One region of the Streptomyces sp. NPDC041108 genome, then DNA from elsewhere that is predicted to be linked to it. Evidence: riboswitches for the same ligand, from Rfam matches in the RefSeq annotation. Region 1 holds a riboswitch; each other region holds the start of a gene.
The links. A riboswitch is a leader RNA that binds a small molecule or an ion and turns the genes downstream of it on or off. The one in region 1 is predicted to bind cyclic di-AMP.
Positions count from the first base shown of each region.

Region 2: linked by a shared signal. The riboswitch ahead of ACZ6BB_RS12330 (C40 family peptidase) and the one ahead of ACZ6BB_RS00430 (M23 family metallopeptidase) in region 1 are both predicted to bind cyclic di-AMP.
Region 3: linked by a shared signal. The riboswitch ahead of ACZ6BB_RS04535 (M23 family metallopeptidase) and the one ahead of ACZ6BB_RS00430 (M23 family metallopeptidase) in region 1 are both predicted to bind cyclic di-AMP.

Region 1 covers NZ_JBVIYK010000001.1:109,735-117,574, reverse strand. Annotated here, with positions in the region: gene ACZ6BB_RS00445 (bifunctional acetate--CoA ligase family protein/GNAT family N-acetyltransferase) at 1-1,744, opposite strand, end outside; gene ACZ6BB_RS00440 (HPr family phosphocarrier protein) at 1,935-2,216, shown strand; gene ACZ6BB_RS00435 (GntR family transcriptional regulator) at 2,391-3,095, opposite strand; gene ACZ6BB_RS00430 (M23 family metallopeptidase) at 3,297-4,085, opposite strand; cyclic di-AMP (ydaO/yuaA leader) riboswitch at 4,099-4,269, opposite strand; gene ACZ6BB_RS00425 (M16 family metallopeptidase) at 4,472-5,860, opposite strand; gene ACZ6BB_RS00420 (M16 family metallopeptidase) at 5,857-7,188, opposite strand; gene ACZ6BB_RS00415 (DNA gyrase/topoisomerase IV subunit A) at 7,630-7,840, shown strand, end outside.
Region 2 covers NZ_JBVIYK010000003.1:628,204-636,043, forward strand. Annotated here, with positions in the region: gene ACZ6BB_RS12315 (esterase/lipase family protein) at 1-80, shown strand, start outside; gene ACZ6BB_RS12320 (M23 family metallopeptidase) at 481-2,094, shown strand; gene pcrA (DNA helicase PcrA) at 2,198-4,708, opposite strand; cyclic di-AMP (ydaO/yuaA leader) riboswitch at 4,970-5,142, shown strand; gene ACZ6BB_RS12330 (C40 family peptidase) at 5,152-6,381, shown strand; gene ACZ6BB_RS12335 (hypothetical protein) at 6,411-6,764, opposite strand; gene ACZ6BB_RS12340 (C40 family peptidase) at 7,255-7,840, shown strand, end outside.
Region 3 covers NZ_JBVIYK010000001.1:1,064,625-1,072,464, forward strand. Annotated here, with positions in the region: gene ACZ6BB_RS04510 (aspartate aminotransferase family protein) at 1-255, shown strand, start outside; gene ACZ6BB_RS04515 (helix-turn-helix domain-containing protein) at 387-1,019, shown strand; gene ACZ6BB_RS04520 (DUF6126 family protein) at 1,016-1,138, shown strand; gene ACZ6BB_RS04525 (tyrosine-protein phosphatase) at 1,153-1,950, opposite strand; gene ACZ6BB_RS04530 (alpha-galactosidase) at 2,174-4,249, shown strand; cyclic di-AMP (ydaO/yuaA leader) riboswitch at 4,555-4,711, shown strand; gene ACZ6BB_RS04535 (M23 family metallopeptidase) at 4,716-5,714, shown strand; gene ACZ6BB_RS04540 (DUF6250 domain-containing protein) at 5,939-6,655, shown strand; gene ACZ6BB_RS04545 (SGNH/GDSL hydrolase family protein) at 6,846-7,631, shown strand; gene ACZ6BB_RS04550 (TetR/AcrR family transcriptional regulator) at 7,824-7,840, opposite strand, start outside.

The DNA.
Region 1 (7,840 bases):
CCGGTGACGTCTCCCCCAGGGCCGGTATCGCCGTCACCACCACCGCGTCGCACGCGTCGTCGGCGAGCGCCCGCGCCAGCGCCGCGTGGAAGTCCCGTGCGCCGGCCCCGGTCGTCAGGTCCAGCGGCGGGAGCGGCCGCAGGCCCTCGGAGAGGCACGCGTCGTACGTGAGCATCGCCAGCGACTCGGAGTTCCCGAGGATCGCCACCCGGGGCCCCGCCGGCAGCGGCTGCCGGGCCAGCAGCAGCCCCGCGTCGACCAGTTCGGTGATCGTGTCGACCCGGATCACCCCGGCCTGCCGCAGCAGCGCGGACACGGTGGTGTGCGGCAGTTCGGTGGCGCGGACGGCGTGTCCCTGGGGCGCGGAGCCGTGGCGTGCCCCCTGCACCACCACGAGCGGCTTCACCGCCGCCGTGCGCCGGGCGAGACGGGTGAACTTGCGCGGGTTGCCGATGGACTCCAGGTACATGAGGACGACATCGGTGTCCGGGTCCTCGTACCAGTACTGCAGGACGTCGTTCCCGGAGACGTCCGCGCGGTTGCCGGACGACACGAACGTGGAGACGCCCGTCACACCGGTGACCCCTCCCCCGCGCCGGTGCAGCCGGGACAGCAGCGCGATCCCGATGGCGCCGGACTGGGCGAAGAGGCCGATGCGCCCGGAGCGCGGCGCCTCGGGGGCGAGCGAGGCGTTGAGCCGTACTTCCGGGGCCGTGTTGATGATCCCGAAGGCGTTGGGTCCGATGATGCGCATGCCGTAGGTGCGTGCCTGGCGCACCAGTTCGCGCTGGCGCTCGCGCCCGTCGGGGCCGCTCTCGGCGTACCCGGCGGAGAGGACGACGAGCCCCTGCACGCCGTGTTCACCGCACTCGGCGACGACCTCGGGGACGTGTGCGGCGGGGACGGCGACGACCGCGAGGTCGACGGGACCCTCGATGTCGGTGACGGACCGGTGGGCGGGCACCCCGTCGATGTCCTTGTCGTCCTCGGCGAGGGCTCTGTTCACCGCGTACAGCCGCCCGGTGAAACCCGCGGCCCGGAGGTTCGCGAGGACGCTGCGGCCCACTCCCCCCGGCGTGCGCCCGGCGCCGATGACGGCGACCGAGCCGGGGGCGAGCAGGCGCTGGACCGATCTGGCCTCGGCGCGCTGCTCCCGGGCGCGCTGCACGGCGAGGGAGCGGTCGGTGGGCTCCAGACCGAACTCCAGGCGGACGACGCCGTCCTCGAAGCTGCGCCTCTGCTGGTACCCGGCGTCGGTGAACACCTTGATCATCTTGCTGTTGGCGGGAAGCACCTCGGCGGCGAAACGTCTGATGCCGCGCTCGCGGGCGACCGCGGCGATGTGTTCGAGGAGGGCGGAGGCGACGCCGCGGCCCTGGTGGGCGTCCTGGACGAGGAAGGCGACCTCCGCCTCGTCGGCGGGGGCGGACGCGGGCATTCCGTCGGCGCCGATGCGGTCGTAGCGTACGGTGGCGATGAACTCGCCGCCGACCGTGGCGGCGAGCCCCACCCGGTCCACGAAGTCGTGGTGAGTGAAGCGGTGGACGTCCTTGGCGGACAGGCGAGGGTACGGCGCGAAGAAGCGGTAGTACTTCGACTCGTCCGAGACCTGCTCGTAGAAGCTGACCAGACGCTCGGCGTCATCGACGGTGATGGGCCTGATGCGTGCGGTGCCGCCGTCGCGCAGCACCACGTCGGCCTCCCAGTGGGCGGGGTACTCGTGCCGGTCCGACGAGGTCTGCATGGGCCCCAGAGTACGGCTCGCGTCCGGCTACGGCGCGGGGCAGTCTGGGGAAGCACAACAGAAGCGCGAGAGCCGGTTCGTGGCCAGGCCGTGGGCCCGTTCCGCTCCGTCGCGCCATATGGGAAACTGGTCTAGACAACCCGGTCTAGACCACTCTGCACCACCCGAGACATCCGAAGGGCAGCATCACATGGCTGAGCGCCGCGTCAACGTCGGCTGGGCCGAGGGCCTCCACGCCCGACCCGCATCCATCTTCGTCCGGGCCACCACGGCCTCCGGTATCCCCGTGACGATCGCCAAGGCCGACGGGAACCCCGTCAACGCGGCCTCCATGCTGGCGGTCCTGGGCCTCGGCGCCCAGGGCGGCGAGGAGATCGTGCTCGCCTCCGAGGCCGAGGGCGCGGACGCCGCGCTCGACCGTCTGGCGAAGCTCGTGGCCGAGGGGCTGGAGGAACTCCCCGAGACGGTCTGAACCACCGGGTGACCGGCCGACGGGAACGAAAAGGCCCGAAAGGCCGGCCGTACACATGTCGAGGGCTCGTCCGATTTATCGGGCGGGCCCTTCGCCTTTTCGTTCTTTTTCCGTTCTCGGGCAGCAGAAATAATGCCCCGCAGAATTCCTGTCCCTTTGTATACGGCTTCCGTGTTAATGCCGCAGGCTCGGCGTGTTTACGGGGTGTTGCGAAGTCCTCACACGGTCCGGCCGATCGGTCCCGCCGGCCCCGCCCGGAAATCGGAACCGGTGCGCGGCGGTGGCCCGCTCGGTGTGCAGTGACGTGATGGTGCGAGCCCGGTCGCTGTCCCCGCGCGCGACGGCGTCCACGATGCCGCCGTGCTCCGCCCAGGACTCCACCGGGTCGGCGGGCGCCTCGACCGCGTACATCCAGGCGATCTTGTGCCGCAGCTGGGCGAGTGTCGAGGTCAGGGCGGGGCTGCCGGACGCCTGTGCGAGCGTCTCGTGGAACCAGCCGCCCAGGGAGCGCAGATCCTCGCTGGTGCCCCTCCTGGCCCGCTCCTGGCCCAGCCTGACGAGGCCGCGCAACACCTTGAGGTGCGCCTCCGTGCGTCGCTGGGCGGCCCTTGCGGCGCCCAGCGGCTCCAGCAGCATGCGCATCTCCAGCAGGTCGGCGGCCTCCTGCTCGGTCGGCTCGGCGACGCACGCGCCCGCGTGGCGCCGGGTCACCACGAAGCCCTCGGCCTCCAGCGTGCGCAGCGCCTCGCGCACGGGGACCCGACTGACGCCGTACCGGCGGGCGAGCAGTTCCTCGGTGAGGCGGCCGCCGCGCTCGTAGACACCCGCGACGATGTCGTCTCGGATCGCCGTGCATACCGAATGCGCCGGAATACGCATGACCGACCTCCGCCTTAATCCCCGTGAAACGTCGATGATTGACGTGTGTTCCAGTGACTCTATTGCAGCGGGACCGAATTTCCGATGGCGGGCCGGAATCCAGGGATATTTTTTGGACAGGAGGTGCGCCGCAAGAGGTTCGCACGACGCGGAAAGCCCCGGCTCGATGAGCCGGGGCTTTCGGAAGCGTGGAGCGAGCTGTCAGACGTTCACACCGTGCGAGCGCAGGTAGGAGACGGGGTCGATGTCCGAGCCGTACTCGGCCGTCGTGCGGGCCTCGAAGTGCAGGTGCGGGCCGGTGACGTTGCCGGTCGCCCCGGAGAGGCCGATCTGCTGGCCGGGGGTGACCGTCTGGCCGACGGAGACGCCGATGGACGACAGGTGGCCGTACTGGGTGTACGTGCCGTCGGTCATGCGGATGACGATGTTGTTGCCGTACGCGCCGCCCCAGCCCGCCTCCACGACGGTGCCGGAGCCGACCGCCAGGACGGCCGTGCCGGTGGCGGCGTGGAAGTCGACGCCGGTGTGGCTGCCGGAGGACCAGACGGCGCCGCCGGTTTTGTAGCCGGTGGAGATGTAGGAGCCGCTGATGGGCGAGACATAGGTGTTGAGGCGCTCGCGCTCGGCCGCGCGGGCGGCGCGGGCCTTGATCTCCTCGCGCTCCTTGGCGGCGGCACGTTCCTGCTCGGCCTTCTCGGCGGCGGCCTTGCGGGCCTCCTCCTGCGCCTTCTTCTTGACCTCGGCCACCTCGGCGGCCTGCTGCTGGGCGGCGGCCTGTGCGTCGACCTGGTCGGCGACCGTGTCACCGAGGACGATGACCTGGTTCAGGCCGGTCTGCTCGACGGCGGGCTCCTCCGCGGCGAGCGCGGGGCCGGCCAGGGTGCCGATGACACCGGTGGTGGTGAGAGCGGCGACGCCCACGTTCCTCGTGGTCGTGCGCTGCACACGGCCGGGACGGCGGTGCTTCCCAGGGGCGCGGGTGAACGCCATGAAGTGGCTGGTCCTTTCCTTCCTTCTCGCCTACCGGGTTAGCTGACGGGTTCGGAGCAGGAAGGTCTCCTACGGCTGCCCCCCGTTTCGCGTCGCTCGCGAAGGGCACCCGATTCACCCCAGGGACTTCGGTGGGTCCCCGGCTCCCCAGGCTCGCGCCTCGGGGACTCGGCGATGACTGTCCGGTGCCGCGGCTGCGGCGAACATCTGACGAACAGCCGGACTGACGCTAAGTGGGCCGTCTTCGAAATAACAAACGGATCACAGGATTTGTTAGCTACGCCACAGGTCAGACACGCAACCTCCGCCATCAAACGGACAAACGTGGGCCCTGGTGACTCTTCCGTCACCAGGGCCTCACTCGTGCGTGTCCTTCTGCCCGTTTCCTACTCGGCCGGTACGACGGTGACTTCGCCGATTCCGAGGGCCCTGACCGGCGCCTCGATCTGCGCGGCGTCCCCGACGAGGACGGTCACGAGGCGGTCCACCGGGAAGGCGTTCACGACGGCCGCGGTGGCCTCCACCGTGCCCGTGGCGGCGAGTTGGCGGTACAGCGTCGACTGGTAGTCGTCCGGCAGGTACTGCTCGACCTGGTCGGCCAGCGTGCCCGCCACGGCGGCGGCCGTCTCGAACTTGAGGGGGGCGACCCCGACGAGGTTCTGCACGGCGACATCGCGCTCGGCGTCGGTCAGCCCCTCGGCGGCGAGGGTCCGCAGCACCGTCCACAGGTCGTCGAGCGCCGGACCGGTGTTGGGCGTGTCGACGGAGCCGCTGATGGCCAGCATCGCCGTGCCCGAGCCGTCCGGGCCGGAGCGCAGCACCTGGCCGAACGCGCGCACGCCGTAGGTGTAGCCCTTCTCCTCCCGCAGGACGCGGTCCAGGCGGGAGGTGAGGGTGCCACCGAGGCAGTAGGTGCCGAGCACCTGGGCCGGCCACACCCGGTCGTGCCGGTCGGCGCCCACCCGGCCGATGAGCAACTGGGTCTGCACGGAGCCGGGACGGTCCACGATGATCACGCGCCCGGTGTCGTCGGCGCTCACCGCCGGTACGACGCTGGGCTTGGCCGGGGAGCCGGTCCAGGCGCCCAGGGTCTCCCCGAGCAGCGTGCCGAGGTCGACCCCGGTGAGGTCGCCGACGACCACGGCGGTGGCCGTCGCGGGGCGCACGTGCCGCTCGTAGAAGGCCCGCACGGCCGCGGAGTCGATGCCCTCCACGGTCTCCTCGGTGCCCTGGCGGGGCCGCGACATGCGTGACGTGGCCGGGAACAGCTGCCGGGAGAGCTCCTTGGCGGCCCGCCGGCCCGGGTTGGCCGTCTCGTGCGGGATCTCGTCGAGCCGGTTGGCCACCAGACGCTCGATCTCGCCGTCGTCGAACGCGGGGGCCCGCAGGGCGTCCGCGAGCAGCCCCAGGGCCTTCTCCAGCCGCGACACGGGCACTTCCAGGGACAGGCGTACGCCGGGGTGGTCGGCGTGCGAGTCGAGGGTGGCGCCGCAGCGCTCCAGCTCGGCCGCGAACTCCTCGGCCGTGTGCTTGTCGGTGCCCTCGGAGAACGCCCTGGTCATGATGGTGGCGACACCGTCGAGACCGGCCGGCTCGGCGTCCAGGGGCGCGTCGAGGACGACCTCGACGGCGACGACCTGCTGGCCGGGGCGGTGGCAGTGCAGCACGGTCAGGCCGTTGGCCAGGGTGCCGCGCTCGGGCGCCGGGAACGCCCAGGGGCGGGCGTCGCCGGCCTGGGGCTGCGGGTGGAAGTCCATGCTCGCGAGCTCGGTCACTTCGCCGACTCCTCGTTCTCGTCGGTGGTCTCGGCGGCCTCCGTCGCGGCGGCCTCCTCTTCGGCGGCCTCGTCACCGGCCACGGGCTCGTACACGAGCACCGCGCGGTTGTCGGGCCTCAGGCGGGCCTTGGCGACCTCCTGGACCTCGTCGGCCGTCACCTCCAGGACCCGGTCGACGGCGGTGAGGGCGAGCTTCGGGTCGCCGAACAGGACCGCGTAGCGGCACAGTTCGTCGGCGCGGCCCGCGACCGTGCCGAGCCGGTCCAGCCACTCGCGCTCCAACTGGGCCTGGGCGCGCTCCATCTCCTCCGCCGTGGGGCCCTCCGCGGCGAACCGGGCGAGCTCCTCGTCGACGGCCGCCTCGATGACCGGCACCTCGACGTCGCCGGAGGTCTTGACGTCCATCCACGCCATGGAGGGCGCGCCGGCCAGCCGCAGCAGGCCGAACCCGGCCGTCACGGCCGTACGGTCACGGCGCACGAGCCGGTTGTAGAGGCGGGAGGACTCGCCGCCGCCGAGAATGGTGAGGGCCAGGTCGGCCGCGTCGCACGCGCGCGTGCCGTCCTCCGGCAGCCGGTAGGCGGCCATCAACGCGCGCGCGGGCACGTTCTCCTCGACCACCTCGCGCAGCTGCTCACCCATGACGTCGGGCAGCGCGCCGTCGCGGGGCGCGGGCTTGCCGTCGTACGCGGGGATCGAGCCGAAGTACTTCTCCACCCAGGCGAGGGTCTGCTCCGGGTCGATGTCGCCGACGATCGACAGGACGGCGTTGTTGGGCGCGTAGTAGGTCCGGAAGAACTGCTGGGCGTCCTCCAGGCTCGCGGCCTCCAGGTCGTCCATCGAGCCGATCGGCGTGTGCCGGTAGGGGTGTCCCTCGGGGTAGGCCAGGCGGAAGATCTTCTCGAAGGCGGTGCCGTAGGGCACGTTGTCGTACCGCTGGCGGCGCTCGTTCTTGACGACCGCCCGCTGGTTGTCCAGGTTCTTCTGGTCGAGCGCGAGCAGCAGGCTGCCCATGCGGTCCGCCTCCAGCCACAGCGCCAGCTCCAGCTGGTGGGTGGGCATGGTCTCGAAGTAGTTGGTGCGCTCCCAGCTGGTGGTGCCGTTCAGCGAACCGCCCGCGCCCTGGACCAGCTCGAAGTGGCCGTTGTCCTTCACCTGGCCCGAGCCCTGGAACATCAGGTGCTCGAAGAGGTGGGCGAGGCCTGTACGGCCCGCGACCTCGTGGCGCGAACCGACGTCGTACCAGAGGCACACCGCGGCGACCGGGGTCAGGTGGTCCTCGGAGAGCACCACGCGCAGGCCGTTGTCCAGGCGGTGCTCCCTCACTGTCAGGCCTTCGGAGCCGGCCTCGGCTGTGGCCGTGTGACCCATGGGCGATACGTCCCTTCGATCGCTGTGCTGTGTGCGCGGGATCCGCGGTCGTGTCCGTCGTGGAAATCGTCGCGGAAACCGCTGTTTCCTGCCGGTCCCGCCACTGTATGCAAGCGCGCGGACGCCCGGAGAAGTTCCCGGGCGCCGTACGCCGAGAGCGAGACCGGGGTTGCGGCCCGCGGTCTGTGGTTAAGGTCGGCGCACGCTGTTGACGTGGCGGTCCCCCGAGGCCGTCCCCCGAGGCCGTGCCCGGCGGTCGGCGCCGGGTCGTGTCGGGGTTGTCAGTGCGGCAGTCCACAATGGTGCGCGTCAGATCCCGTTCACGTCTCGCCGAGAGTGAGCCGGAGACGTGAGCGCCCCGTAGGTGAGCGACCAGAAAAAGAGGAGCCGGCAGCGATGGCCCGCCGCAGCACGAAGACCCCGCCGCCCGACGACGCGTTCGAGGAGCGGATCCTCGACATCGACGTCGTCGACGAGATGCAGGGCTCCTTCCTGGAGTACGCGTACTCGGTCATCTACTCCCGAGCCCTGCCCGACGCCCGCGACGGCCTGAAGCCGGTGCACCGCCGGATCGTCTACCAGATGAACGAGATGGGCCTGCGCCCCG
Region 2 (7,840 bases), on a different contig from region 1:
GCGAGATACGACAGGCGCTGGACGACCCGTCCACCGGTGCCCGCACCGTCGCCCGCCCCGGCGGCCTGACCGTCGCATGAGCCCGGGGCCGCCCACGGCGACATGGTGACGCTCGCCACACGGCGGCAGAACAGGGAGGTAAGGCGGTAAACCCGGCGCACATCCACGCGCCCCCACCACGCGCCCGAATCGCGCCACTCCTTCCGGCAGCGACAACGCGCCCCACCCCAGGCCCGCCGTCACCCCGCGAAACGCCGCTGCCCTGTCGGCGCGGGCGTCCCGTCACCCCCACGCGACGATCGACTATCGAACATTCTTCGAACGCAAGGCCAAGGTCGTACCCACAGACCGCCGAAAGACGCTCGAATGCCCGTTTCCTGCGCGCACCAAACCCGTTGAAGATTGTCGCGCCCGCATACCGCCGGGTACAGTCACCGCACTGCTCTGCCAGCCCCTGTCGTCGAGGCGAAAGAGAAGTTGGTGAACGATCGTCATCCGTCGGGGACCGCAACACCCCCGGCTCCGGCTTCCGAAGCCGACCCGGCGCCCTACGCGTCGTACGGCCACCAGGAAGCCACCTATGGCGACTTCACCACGTACGGCGATTTCCCCGCCACCGGTTTCGACTCCGGCAACGGCGCCCCTGCGACCGCCACCGGCACCTTCGCGACCGACCCCCTCTTCGGTGACCTGCCGGGCAATGACACCGGCACCGGCTCCTACGACGCCTCGCAGTGGTCGACGGGCAACCACCAGACGCTGAACTACGACCCGTACGCCGCGCAGCATCACGCCGCGTACGACACGGGCAGTTACGAAACGACGTCCTGGTCGGCCGGTTACGACCACCTCTCCCAGGTCCCGGCCCAGCCGGCGGGCCCCGACGCGAGCGGCCAGTGGGACGCCAGCGGCTGGCTGCAGGCCGAACCGTCCGACGAGACGGGTCAGTCGGGGCACTCCGACCAGACCCAGCAGTGGGTCGGCACCCAGCACTTCGACACGGGCGCGTTCGACGCCACGCAGTGGAACAGCGACGGCACCCCGGCCGGCGACGAGCACGAGGGCCCCGCCGCGGAGTCGTACGAACACGGCGGCGCCTCCTCCGAGTCGTACGAGGCCCACGAGCACCCGCAGACCGTAGTGGTGGACCTCGCGGCCGAGGCCGCGGACTTCCACCAGCAGGCGACCGCGACCTTCGAGCAGATCGCCCCGTACGACCAGGACGAACACCCCTCCGAGGACGACGAGTTCGAGACCGACGACGCGGACCGCGTCGCGCTCCTCGACGACGAGGAGGAGGTCACCCCGGCGGAGACGAGGAGTGCCGGCCCCGGCAGGGCGGCCACGCGCGCGGCCTCCCGATCGCGCCGGAAGCCTCCGGCCAAACGTTCCGCCCTGCTGACCGTGGCCGTTCCGTCGGCCTGTGTCATGGGGGTCGCGGGGATCGCGGCGGCCTCCGTCGGCGCCACGTCGGACGACGCGGAGACGACGGCGTCGGTCAAGTCGGACGCCACCGCCGTGAAGCCGTCCACCGCCAACAACCAGCTCGACACCCAGCTGGAGAGCCTCTCCGCCGAGGCGGACGACTTCGCCGACCGGGCGAGCCGGACGCAGGAGCGCATCGACCTCAAGGCGCAGCAGGAGCTGGAGCAGAAGAAGGCGGCGGCCGACGCGGCCCGCAAGGAACGGCTGCGGCCCAAGTTCGCGCTGCCGGTCTCCCAGCGCGGACTGAGCGCGTACTACGGGCAGTCCGGCGTCAACTGGATGTCCCTGCACACCGGCATCGACTTCCCGGTCTCGTACGGCACGCCGGTGATGGCGGCGACCGACGGCACCGTGCGCACCCAGTGGAACCCCGCCTACGGCAACATGGTCATCGTCACCGCCAAGGACGGCACCGAGACCTGGTACTGCCACCTCTCCACGTACAAGGTCGCCTCCGGTACGACCGTCAAGGCCGGCGACACCATCGCCTACTCCGGAAACTCGGGCAACTCGACCGGCCCGCACCTGCACTTCGAGGTCCACCCGGCGGGCGGCTCCGCCATCGACCCCCTGCCGTGGCTGCGCAGCCACGGGCTGGACCCGACCTGACGGATGCCGTGGCGGTGACCGTCACGGACAACACCAACGAAGACCGGGCCCCTGCTGACGCAGGGGCCCGAGGTGTCTCACAGGGTGGCGAACCCGATCCCCGCTACAGCTTCTCCACCGGTGCGTACCGCAGCAGCAGCCGCTTCGGCTTGGTGTCGCCGAAGTCGATCGTCGCCTCCGCGTTCGCGCCCGAGCCCCCGACGCCGACGACCGTGCCGAGGCCGAACTGGTCGTGGGTGACGCGGTCGCCCACGGCGAGCGAGACCACCGGCTTCTCGTTGCCGCGGCGGGTCGCGAAGCCGGACGCCCCCGAGGCCGAGGAACGGGAACGGGACGAGGACAGCGAGGACGCGATCCCGGAGGCCCGCCCCGAGGACACCGGCGTGGAGGCACCCGTGCGCTTCCACTCCAGATGTGTCGCCGGGATCTCCTCCAGGAAGCGGGACGGCGGGTTGTACGACGGCTGGCCCCAGGCGCTGCGTAGCGAGGAGCGGGTGAGGTAGAGCCGTTCCCGCGCGCGGGTGATCCCGACGTACGCGAGGCGGCGCTCCTCCTCCAGTTCCTTGGTCTGGCCGAGGGCGCGCATGTGCGGGAAGACGCCGTCCTCCATGCCGGTGAGGAAGACGACGGGGAACTCCAGGCCCTTGGCGGTGTGGAGGGTCATGAGCGTGATGACGCCCGAGCCGTCCTCCTCCTCGTCCGGGATCTGGTCGGAGTCGGCCACCAGTGCCACCCGCTCCAGGAAGGCGGGGAGCCCGGCAGGGTTCGCGGCCCCCGCCTCACCCTCGTTTTCCGCGGCCCCGGACTCCTGCTCGAACTCCAGGGCGACGGCGGCGAGTTCCTGGAGGTTCTCGATGCGGGTCTCGTCCTGGGGGTCGGTGGACGCCTGCAACTCGGCCAGATAGCCGGTCCGTTCGAGGACCGCCTCCAGGATGGTCGCCGGTCCGGCGCCGGACTCGACGACCGTTCGCAGCTCCTCCATCAGCGTGTTGAACCGCTTGACCGCGTTGGTCGACCGGGCCGCCATGCCGTAGGCCTCGTCGACGCGCTTCAGCGCCTGCGGGAAGCTGATCTTCTCGCGCTGCGACAGGGCGTCGATCATCGCCTCCGCGCGGTCGCCGATGCCGCGCTTGGGCACGTTGAGGATGCGGCGCAGCGGGACGGAGTCCTCCGGGTTGGCGAGGACACGCAGGTACGCGAGGACGTCCCGGACCTCCTTGCGCTCGTAGAAGCGGACGCCGCCGACGACCTTGTAGGGCAGGCCGACGCGGATGAACACCTCTTCGAAGACACGGGACTGGGCGTTCGTGCGGTAGAAGACCGCGACGTCGCCGGCCTTCGCGTCGCCCGCGTCCGTGAGCCGGTCTATCTCGTCGGCGACGAACTGGGCCTCGTCGTGCTCGGTGTCGGCGACATATCCGGTGATCTGCGCGCCCGCGCCCGCGTTGGTCCACAGGTTCTTCGGACGGCGGGACTCGTTGCGCTCGATGACCGCGTTGGCCGCGCTCAGGATCGTCTGGGTGGAGCGGTAGTTCTGCTCCAGCAGGATCGTCGTCGCGTCCGGGTAGTCCTCCTCGAACTGGAGGATGTTGCGGATGGTCGCGCCGCGGAAGGCGTAGATCGACTGGTCGGCGTCACCCACGACGCAGAGCTCGGCGGGCGGTACGTCCCACTCGGCCGGTGGTACGTCCACGGGGTGCTCGGAGGTGCCGACCAGCTCTCTGACCAGGGCGTACTGTGCGTGGTTGGTGTCCTGGTACTCGTCGACGAGGACATGCCGGAAGCGGCGGCGGTAGTGCTCGGCGACGTCCGGGAAGGCACGGAGCAGATTGACCGTCGTCATGATCAGGTCGTCGAAGTCGAGCGCGTTGGCCTCGCGGAGTCGCGACTGGTACATCGCGTACGCCTGGGCGAGGGTCTTCTCGAAGCCGTCGGTGGCCTGGGCGGCGAAGTCCTCCTCGTCGATCAGCTCGTTCTTCAGGTTCGAGATCTTGGCGCTGAAGGACTTGGGCGGGAAGCGCTTCGGGTCGAGGTCCAGATCACGGCAGACGAGCGCCATCAGGCGCTTGCTGTCGGCGGCGTCGTAGATCGAGAAGGAGGACGTGAAGCCGAGTTTCTTGGACTCGCGCCGCAGGATCCGGACGCACGCGCTGTGGAAGGTCATGACCCACATCGCGTTCGCGCGCGGGCCGACGAGCTGCTCGACGCGCTCCTTCATCTCGCCGGCGGCCTTGTTGGTGAAGGTGATCGCGAGGATCTGGCCCGGGTGGACCTGCCGCTCGCCGAGCAGGTGCGCGATGCGGTGGGTGAGCACCCGGGTCTTGCCGGAGCCGGCGCCGGCCACGATGAGCAGGGGCGAGCCCGCGTGGACCACGGCCGCGCGCTGGTTGTCGTTCAGCCCGTCCAGGAGCGCCGCCGCGTCGAGCGCGGGGCGGGGGGCGCCGTCGCGGTAGTACGCGTCCCGGTCCGGAGGCACGTCGAACTTCCCGCCGAACAGATCGTCCGGAAGCGGCTCCGGTACGTGATCGTCCTCGGGCGGCGGCGGGGGCTCCTCCGCGTGGCCGCGGGGGGCCTGGAGGTCCGCCAGGAAGCTGTCGTCAAAGAGGCTGCTCATCGCTCTCCGAGTCTAGGCGCCCGCACTGACAGCGGGAGGCCGCCCCGGGAAGTCCGCGTCCGCCACGTACCGGCCCGCAGCGCCACGTACCGCGACCGAGGTGCGACGGTGAGCGATCGAGCGTACCGCTTGCCGCACAGAAGAGGCTAAGGTCACGAAAACGTATCGGGCATATCGAACATCAACCTTCACACGGACCACACGAGTTGGTTAGCTTTTTCTTCTGGGCCGTACGACCCAACCGGCGAACGTCGCCGGGCCGCACGACCTCCGCCGAGTCCGGTGCGCCCATCGGGGCAGCCGGAGCCGGGGACCCACCGTTCTCCGGGGTGAATCGGCCCGACCGCCGCACGCGGCAAGGGCCGTAGGGCAAACCTTCCGAAGCTTGCGCCCGAACCCGACAGCTAACTCGGTAGGCGGACTACGGAAGGAGACGCCGAACCATGGCGCCGCACCGCAAGCCGGGTCCGGCCGGAACGCGCGCGGGCATACGCACCCCCGCTCTCGCCACCGCAGCCCTCACCTCCGTGGCCCTGCTCTCCCAGACGGCCACGGCCACGGCCGCGCCCTCCGCCGACGACAAGCCGAGCCTGGAGGAAGTCGAGAAGAAGGTCGGCGACCTCTACCGCCAGGCCGGCTCGGCGACCGAGACCTACAACGCGGCCAAGGAGAAGACGACCAAGCAGAAGAGGCAGGTCGAGACCCTCCTCGAAGCCGTCGCCAAGCGCCAGGAGAAGCTCAACGAGACGCGTGAGGAACTGGGTTCCTTCGCCGCGGCCCAGTACCGCACGGGCGCGGCGGCCCCCGACCGGGCGTCGCTGCTGCTGGCGGACAACCCGCAGGACTACTTCGACCAGAACCAGCTGATGGACCGGTTGACGGACCGTCAGAAGGAAGCCGTCGACGCGTATGCGAGCGACCAGGCCGAGGCGGCGGAGCAGCGCCAGGAGGCGAGCGACAGCCTCGGACAGCTCACCGAGTCACAGAACGCCCTCAAGGCCAGCAAGGCCAAGGTCCAGGCGAAGCTCGCCCAGGCCCGCGAACTGCTGTCCACCCTCACCGCCGAGGAGAAGGCCCGGCTCGCCGCGATCGAGCAGCGCGAGCGGGAGGAGGCCGACCGCAAGGCGGAGGAACTCGCGCGGCAGCAGGCGGCGCCCCAGGAGTCCCGAGAAGCCCAGAGCCTCCAGGGCGGCCAGGACTCCTGGACAGGCCGAGGAGGGGCGGAAGGGACCCCGGAGGACGCCTCCACCGGCACGGGGACGTCCACCGGCGCCATCCCGGGGACCACCGCCCCGGCCGAGGACTCCACGTACGCCACGAAGGCCGCCAAGGCCATCGCCTTCGCCCGCGCGCAGATCGGCAAGCCGTACGTCTGGGGCGCCACCGGCCCCGGGTCCTACGACTGCTCCGGCCTCACCCAGGCCGCCTGGAAGGCCGCCGGCGTCGACCTCCCCCGCACCACCTACGACCAGGCCGCCGCCGGCACCACGGTCCCCCTCGCCGACGCCAGGCCCGGCGACCTCGTCTTCTTCTACGACAACATCGGCCACGTCGGCCTCTACATCGGCAACGGCATGATGATCCACGCCCCGAAGCCGGGCACGTACGTCCGCGAGGAGTCGGTCTTCTACGACGGCGAGTCGTCGGTGCACAGCGTGGTGCGGCCGGCGTAGCGGCAGGGTTCGCCGGGGGGCGCGGACCGTCAGGTCCAGAGCACCGCGATGAACACGTTCGCGATGGTCAGCGCCCCCACCAGGCCGAACAGCGGCTTCTCCACCTTCTCCTCGTCCCGCTTCACATAGACCAGCCCCAGGATGACGACCAGCAGGGCGAGCTTGACGCCGATCTTGATGTTGTCGACGGGCTGGTCGTCGGCCTGGTTGAGGCCGACGAGAAGCACGCCGGTGACGAGCATGGTGAGGGCGCCGTGGAGCATGGCGGGCACGAAGCGGGCGGTGCCCTGCCCCATGGCCTTCATCTGGGTGAGGAAGCCACCCAGGAGCGAGGCGATGCCGATGATGTGGAGCGCGACGACGAGGTGGATGAGTACGTCCATGCGCGGAGCCTAATGAGGAGCCCTCGGCCGGCCGGGCGCGGGGGCCACCGGGCCATGGGACGCGACGGCTCCGCGGCCCCGGTGCCGTCACACGGAGAACTGATCTTGCATATATGCGCCGCATAGCACCGCCGTGGCGCCGAGTGGTCCGAAATGACCGTATCGGTCATCGCTCAGCGTGAAGGCGGCGGCGCCAGGGTGGGATCACGGTCACATACGGTCACCTCGCGGTCGGTGCGCGCCACTTCCGTACAACGCGTTACCGTGCCCTCACGCCCAGGTTTAGCGTCCTCCCTCAGGTGACCGGCTCCCCACCGCCGCCCGGCCAGGGGCGGCAGTCGGACACCACCGCCGAGAAGGTCCGGCGGCGTCCCGCTCCCCCCTGGGCGGGCCGCCGCCGGACGTGCCACCGCTCCCCCCAGGCGGTCCGTACGGACAGACGATGTCCGTACCGCGGACGGCGGTCGTACGGAGAGGACATGGACTCCACGTGGCAGCGCACCGCAAGCCCAGACAGCGCTCACTCGGCGGCCATACGGTCCGCACGGCCGCGACCTTCGCCCTCGCGGGCGCGGCGACGGCGACCGGTTTCGACGGCACCGGGCACGCCGACCCGCAGCTCACGCCCGACCAGGTCAGGGCGAAAGTGAACAAGCTGTTCCAAGAGGCCGAGGTCGCCACCGAGAAGTACAACGGCGCGAAGGAGAAGGCCGACACGGCGCAGGAGAACCTCGAAGAGCTGCGCGACCAGGCCGCCCGCCGCACCGAGCGGCTCAACTCGGCACGGGACGAGCTGGGTTCACTGGCGGCGGCGCAGTACCGACGCGGGGGCATCGACCCCTCGTGGCAGCTCGCGCTCTCCGCCGACCCGGACCAGTACCTGGACGGCGCCGCCCTCGCCGAGCGGGTCGGCAGCCGACAGTCGGCGGACGTGGCCAGCGTCCGGAAGCAGCTGCTGGAGATCGAACGGCTGCGCGGGGCCGCCCGGGTCGAACTGGGCACACTCAAGACCCGCCAGACCGAGCTGAAGCGGCACAAGAAGACCGTCACCTCGAAGCTGTCCGACGCACGGCAGC
Region 3 (7,840 bases), 950 kb from region 1:
CTCCAGGCGGCCCGCAAGGGGCTGTTCGCCCAGATGGTCGTCGTACCGCTGCTGCGACGGCACCGCATCCTCACCCAGGTCTCCGGCGACCATCTGGAGGTGATCAAGCTGATCCCGCCCCTGATCGTCGGGGAGCGGGAGGTGGACCGCTTCGTCGAGGCGTTCACCGAGGTCATGGACGACGCGCACAGCGGCGGCGGACTCATGTGGGACTTCGGCAGGACGCTGGTGAAACAGGCGGTGGCCAACCGCTAGAGAGGGGCCGGGTGGAGGTGCGGTCCGGTGAAGGTGCGGGCCGGGTGGAGGGGCTGCCGGTGTCGGGGGCGGCTCTTTGCCTCTGAGGCAAGGGATTTGCCGCTGAGGCAAAACTCCGGCTGAATGGAGGCATGAGCCCCTCCGAGGGTACGCACCCTCCCGAGCCCCCGGCGGACGAGGCGCTGCCCGCCGTCGCACCGCAGCTGCGGGCCCTGCGCCGCCGGGCCTCCCTCACGCTGGAGGCCGCGGCCCGCGCCGCCGGCCTCTCGCCCGCGCACCTCTCCCGACTGGAGACCGGTCGGCGTCAGCCCTCGCTGCCGATGCTGCTCACCCTGGCCCGCGTCTACGGCACGACGGTCTCGGAGCTGCTCGGTGAGACCGTCGCCGAGCGGGACGCCGTGCTGCGCGCCGGCGACACCGAGCCCACCCGGGCCGGCGGCTGGACGTACTGGCAGGCGGGCGCGCCCGGGCGCGGGATGCAGGCGCTGCGTGTCCATGTGCCGCACGGCTCGCAGGGCGACATCGTGCGGGTGCATCCCGGGGAGGAGTGGCTCTACGTCGTGACCGGGCGGCTGCGCCTGCGTCTCGGCGACACCGCGCATCTGCTCACGCCCGGTGACAGCGCCCACTTCGACTCGCTGACCCCGCACCGCATCGCCGCCGCCGACCAGGACGGCGCCGACCTCCTGTTCGTCCACACCCTGCTGCAGAGCCCGGCCGCCGCGCTGTGCCTGGGGCCGATCACTCCCGGAGAGACGCCATGACCGACCTGGAAGAGAAGTTCCCCCGTGCCCTGTGGGTGCGGCTGATCATCTACATCGCGGTCGGCCATGTCTTCGCGGCCTTCATCTATCTGCTGTTCGAACTGGGCGCCCGGCAGTAGCCGCTCGCCCGGTCCTAGTCGAGCAGACGCTCGCGCAGCCGCTCGCGGGTCCGCGGGGTCACCTTCAGACCCTGCTCCAGATACGTGTCGACATCGCCCCAGGTCTCCTCAAGGGTGTCGAGGGCCGCTTGGAGGTATTCGGCGCGAGCGTCGAAGAGAGGGCTCAGCAGCTCCATGATCTCCGGGGACCAGGCACTCTTGGAGGTGCTGCTGCGGTGCACCTTGTAGCGGCGGTGCTTGGCGTTCGACTCCAGGTAGTCGGTGACGACGGCCTCGCGCTCGACACCGAGGGCGAGAAGCGTGACGGCGACGGAGAGCCCCGCGCGGTCCTTGCCCGCCGCGCAGTGCATCAGTGCGGGCACACTGTCCTCGGCCAGAGCGTGCAGCACGCGGGAGTGCTCGGGCGTACGCTCCTTGATCATCTTCCGGTAGGAGGCGATCATCCGGCCGGCCGCCCTGCCGTCCCCCAACAGCGCGCGCAGCTGGTCCAGGTCGCCGTCGCGGACCATCTTCCAGAACTCGGCACCGTCCGCCGGGTCGCTCAGCGGCAGGTTCACATTGAGCACGCCGGGGAGCGTGACGTCCGGCCCCTCCAGCTTCTGGTCGGCCGCGTTGCGGAAGTCGAAGACGGTGTGCAGGCCCAGGGACGCGAGGAACGCCACGTCCTCGTCGGTGGCGTGCGCGAGGTGCCCGCTGCGGAACAGGACTCCGTGACGCACGCGGCGGCCGTCCACCGTCGGCAGACCCCCCACATCACGGAAGTTGCGCACTCCGGTCAGCTCGGGCTCGGTCGACGGGATCTGCTGCGTCACGGGGGCTCCCTCCCATCCGGCCGTCGGCGGCAATCGCCGGCGGGCACGCACTCCGCACTGAGGCGCGCCCTCGACGATACGACATGGGTGCATGGCCCCATGAGTTGTCCACAGGGGGTGCGGCGCACTCGTCCGCGGTTGTCCACAGGCCCCGTCGAGCACGCGGACCGACCTGCGATGATGTTTCCGCCTGATCGCACCTGATCGAATCTGTGGGGGCTTGATGTTGGACATCGGCGCAGACGGCCGGACCTGGATTCTCACCGGGCCCAGGAGCAGTTATGCCCTGCGGCTCACGGAGGACGGCGAGCTGCTGCATCTGCACTGGGGGCCGCGGATCGCGCTGGCCGACGCCGAGGAGCTGGCCGCCCGGCAGCGGTTGCCGTACTGGCCGTTCGAGGCCCCGGTCGACGGACACGAGGAGTACCCCGTCGAGGGCGGTCCCCGTTTCACCCGGCCCGCCCTGTCCGTGCGCACGGACGAGCGGCGCGGCACCGAGTGGACCTTCCGGGAGCACGAGGCCGAAGGCGACGAGCTGCGGCTGCGGTTCGCCGACGGCGGGCTCGGGATCACGCTGCACTACCGGCTGCGCGGCGACGTGATCGAGCGCTGGGTGACCCTGGTCAACGACGGGCCGGCGGTGGAGCTGCTGCGGGCGGACTCGGCGACCTGGACGCTGCCGACACGCGCGGAGGAGACCTGGCGGCTGTCCCAGCTGCACGGACGGTGGGCGGCCGAGTCCCGTCTCGTGCGAAGCGACCTCACCTACGGCGAGAAGGTCATCGGCAGTCGGCGCGGCCACACCGGGCACCAGCACCTGCCCTGGGTCGCCCTGGACACCGACGCCACCGAGGAACGCGGCGAGGTCTACGGCTGCGCCCTCGGCTGGTCGGGGTCCTGGCGGATCGCGGTCGCCCAGCTGCCGGACGCGCGTGTGCAGATCACCGGTGGCGCCGGGTACGACGAGTCCGGTCTGCTGCGGCTGGGGACGGGGGAGACGTTCACCACGCCCGTCTTCGCCGGACTGTGGAGCGACGGCGGCCACGGCGGGGCGAGCCGCGCCTGGCACGCGTACCAGCGGACGTACGTCATCCCGGACGCGGACCAGGACCGGCCGGTCCTCTTCAACTCCTGGGAGGCCACCGAGTTCGACATCTCCGAGGAGCAGCAGGGCGCGCTCGCGCGGCGTGCGGCGGCCATCGGGGTGGAGCTGTTCGTCGTGGACGACGGCTGGTTCGGGGCGCGGACGAGCGACCGGGCCGGCCTCGGTGACTGGACGCCCAATCCGGACCGCTTCCCGAAGGGGCTCAAGCCCCTCGCCGACTATGTGCACGCCCTCGGCATGCAGTTCGGTATCTGGGTCGAGCCCGAGATGGTCAACCCTGACAGCGAGCTGTACCGGGCGCATCCCGAATGGGTCCAGTTCCAACCGGGACGAAAGCGGACGGAGCTGCGTAATCAGCTCGTCCTCAACCTCGCGCGCGAGGACGTCCAGGAATACCTCTGGGAGAAACTGGACGCGCTCTTGTCCAGCGCGTCGATCGACTACGTGAAGTGGGACTTCAACCGCTGCTTCACGGATGCCGGCTGGCCCGGCGAGCCGTACCCGCAGAAGCTGTGGGTCGAGCACGTGCACGCCTACTACGCCCTGCTGGACCGGCTGCGGGCCGCGCACCCGGGGGTGGCCTTCGAGTCGTGCTCCGGAGGCGGCGGCCGGATCGACCTCGGGGTGATGGCCCGGACGGACCAGGTCTGGACGTCGGACAACACCGACCCGCTCGACCGGCTCGCCATCCAGCACGGCTTCAGCCAGATCCACCCGGCCCGGACCATGGCCGCGTGGGTCACCGACAGCCCGAACAACCAGCTCAACGGTCGCGTCAGCTCGCTGCGGTTCCGCTTCGTCAGTGCCATGGCGGGTGTGCTCGGGGTCGGTGGCGACCTCACCGAGTGGACCGAGGAGGAGCTGGCCGAGGCGGGGGAGTGGGTCGAGCTGTACAAGCAGATCCGGCCCGTCGTGCAGCGCGGTGATCTCCACCGGTTGCGGCCGCCGACGGGTGGGCTGAGCGCCGTGCAGTACGTCCACGGTGGCGAGGTCGTGGTCCTGGCCTGGCTCCAGGCCCAGCACTACGGCGAGCCGCCCGCCCCGCTCCGGCTGCGCGGGCTGGACCCGACAGAAACGTACGAGTGCCGCGAAACGGGCGAAGTGCATCGAGGGGCCGTGCTGTTGCATCACGGGCTGTCGACGGGGCTGCGCGGTGACTTCGATGCGACAGTTATCCGCCTGCGTCGCACTTGAGCGATCTGTCCGAAATGCAGCCTTAATTCCAACAAGCCCTGGAATAAAGCCTACTGGCACGTAGGGGCGTGAGCAGCGTCATATTCGTGACGTTCCGCTGTCGCCATGTGCACGTAATTCGTGCACGTTTCCAGGGCGGTTGGGAAATGGGCAGGACCAGTCTTTTACGGAGCGTGAGGGTGGATTGATGTAAGGATCAGGTAGGAAGGCACACAGGAAGTCCCAATGGTTGTCTCTGTGGGCACAAGTCGCTTACGTTCTGCGTCAATCCGGACGGACGCCCAATCCTGCCGCCGACCGGAGCCGCACACCGAACCGATCCACGGCAGGAGCGGGGGACCCACAGGAATCACCGCCTGTTCCGGTCTCCGGAAAAGGCTAGGGGTCAAGCCGTGCGCGAGCACGGCCGGACATCTCCAGTCCGCACCCGACAGCTCACCTCGCAGGCGCCGGAGAGGAATTCGCCATGCCCGCGAAGGGTAAGCACCGCCGTCCCAAGTCCCAGCGTTTCACCCGCTCGATCGCCGCCGCCGGGACCGGTGGTGCGGCGCTCGCACTGCCGCTGATCGGAGCCGCCGGCGCCCAGGCCGCCACCCCGGCGACCGCCGTGTCGGGTGTGTCCGAGAAGACGGCCACCATCGCCACCGAGCAGGCCGTGGCCGAGGCCGGTGCGCGGATCGCGCAGGCGGAGAAGTCCGCCCAGGCCGAGAGGACCGCCACCAAGAAGACGGCCAAGACCTACTCGGTGAAGGTCGGCGACTACCTCGCGAAGATCGCGGACGAGCAGGACGTCGAGGGAGGCTGGAAGCGCCTCTACTCGGACAACCGCGCGGCGATCGGCTCCGACCCGTCGCTGATCCACCCGGGGCTGAAGCTGTCCATCGGCGGGCAGGCCGCGGGCGGTACCTCGCAGTCGTCGAAGCCGCAGCTGTCGCAGTCGTCGAAGGCCGCCGAGTCGTCCGAGTCGTCGAAGTCCTCCGGCCCCTCGAAGCAGGAGTCCAAGGACACCCAGGCGTCGACCTCCACGTCGAACGGCCAGTCCTCGTCGGCCAACGGCTCCGGGTTCAGCCTGCCCATCCAGGGCGCCACCGTCGGCACCGCGTACAAGACCGCCGGCAGCATGTGGTCCAGCGGCTACCACACGGGCGTCGACTTCGTGGCCCCGACCGGCACCGCCCTCAAGGCCGTGGGCGCGGGCACCGTCGTCTCCGCCGGTTGGGGCGGCGCGTACGGCAACCAGGTCGTCATCAAGCTGGCCGACGGCTACTACGCCCAGTACGCCCACCTTTCCTCGATCTCCGTCTCCGCGGGGCAGTCCGTGAGCGGCGGTCAGCAGATCGGTCTCTCGGGCGCGACCGGCAACGTCACCGGGCCGCACCTGCACTTCGAGATCCGCACCACCCCCTCCTACGGCTCGGACCTCGACCCGCTGGCCTACCTCCGCTCCAAGGGCGTCAGCGTCTGAGGCTCCGCTCCTCGGTGATGTCGAAGGCCGGTCCCGCTCCGCCGGGGCCGGCCTTCGGCGTCGCGGTCCCGTACGGCGATCGCGTGTTGCGCCGTGTGTTGCGGTCGCGTGGCATGGCCGGCCGAAGCCTCGACAGGGGGTGGACGGGGCGACACAGTGATCTCCGTAAGCGCTTTCTACGCGGGCCCGTGCCCCGTGGCGCGTCGTCGACGGACAGGAGTGTCATGACCACCCGTAGAGCTTTCGGGGTTCTCGCGGCCGGTGCGGCCCTCGCGGCACTCGGCCCGGCCGGGACGGCGACCGCGCACACGCCCCGGCGCCGGGGCGGGCTGATCGCCGCCGACGACTTCCGGCACGGACTCGGGCACTGGGCGGTGGAGTTGGAGCGTGGCGGTGAGGTCACGGCCTCGCGGGGTGTGCTGGAGGTCGACGTGCCGGCCGGGGCCACGGTCTGGTTCCGGCGGCGGCTGGAAGGGCCGTACGCCGTCGAGTACACGGCCACTCCGGTCTCGGCGGGCGGGGCCAACGACCGGGTCTCCGACCTCAACAACTTCTGGAACGCCGTCGACGTGCGCTCGCCCGGTGATCTGTTCGCCACCCCGCGTGCGGGCGCGCTCGCCGAGTACGACCACCTGAAGACGTACTACGTCGGGTACGGCGCCAACACGAACACGACGACCCGCCTGCGCCGGTACATCGGTGAGCCGGGTGTGCGGCCGCTGATCCACGACTACACCGAGCCGCTGCTCGTCGCCAACGCGCCGCATCATGTGCGGATCGTGTCCGACGGGTCGAAGGTCCAGTGGTGGAACAACGGTCGGCTGGTGTTCGACTACGTGGATCCCGCGCCGTACACGCGTGGGCATTTCGCCTTCCGTACCACCTGGAGCCATTTCCGGATCGAGGACTTCCGGGTGTGGAGGTTGCGCGGTCGCCCTTGAGCGGCGGCGAGGGGGAGCGGGCTCGGGGACGGTGGGGTGCCGCCACCCCGACCTGCGGTATTCCGGGTTGACCAACACTTGATGCGTGGTCTATCTCACCGTCCGTCAAGCCCTTATTACGGTCGCGTAGGTCACATACGAAGGTGAATCATGGGCCGATGTGGCAGACGATTCGAATGACAGCAGAACGATGATCGGGTCGTACGTGGCGCTGGGGGACAGCTTCACCGAGGGCGTCGGCGATCCCGGGCCCGACGGGCGGTTCGTCGGCTGGGCCGACCGGTTCGCGGTGCTCCTCGCGGACCGGGTGCCCGAGGGCGACTTCGACTACTCCAACCTGGCCGTGCGGGGAAAGCTCCTCGACCAGATCGTGGCGGACCAGGTGCCGAGGGCACTTGAACTCGCGCCGGATCTCATCTCCTTCTGCGCGGGCGGCAACGACATCATCCGGCCGGGCACCGATCCCGACGAGGTCGCCGAGCGGTTCGAGCGCGCGGTGTCCAGGCTCACGTCGGCGGTCGGCACGGTCATGGTGACCACCGGGTTCGACACACGTGACGTACCCGTGCTGAAGCATCTGCGGGGCAAGATCGCCACGTACAACCTGCATGTGCGGGCCATCGCCGACCGGTACGGGTGTCCGGTGCTGGACCTGTGGTCCCTGAAGACGGTGCAGGACCGCCGGGCCTGGGACCTCGACCGGCTGCACCTGTCGCCGGAGGGGCACACGCGGGTCGCCCTGCGGGCCGGGCAGGTGCTGGGCGTCGACATCCCCGCCGACCCCGACCAGCCGTGGCCCCCGCTGCCGCCGCGCGGCACGCTGGAGATGCGGCGGGACAACATCCAGTGGGCACGGGAGTACCTCGTGCCGTGGATCGGGCGGCGGCTGCGGGGGGAGTCCTCCGGGGACCACGTTTCGGCGAAGGGGCATCTGTCGCCGGACGACATCAGGGTGCGGATCGGGGCGGTGGCCTGAGCGGGTTGCCTCCGGCGGTCGGCCGCATCCGATGCGGGGCCTGTCGCCGGGGGCTGTGCGCGCTGGGGTGTGACGCAGGGGCGTGGGGGTGCGGTCGGTGGGCGGGGCCCCGAGCGTCGTGGTTGCTCGCGTAGTTTCCCGCGCCCCTGGCTGGGTGGGCCCGTCCGTCCGGTGTCGCGCGGGGCGGTGGGGTCAGCGGGTCGCCGCTG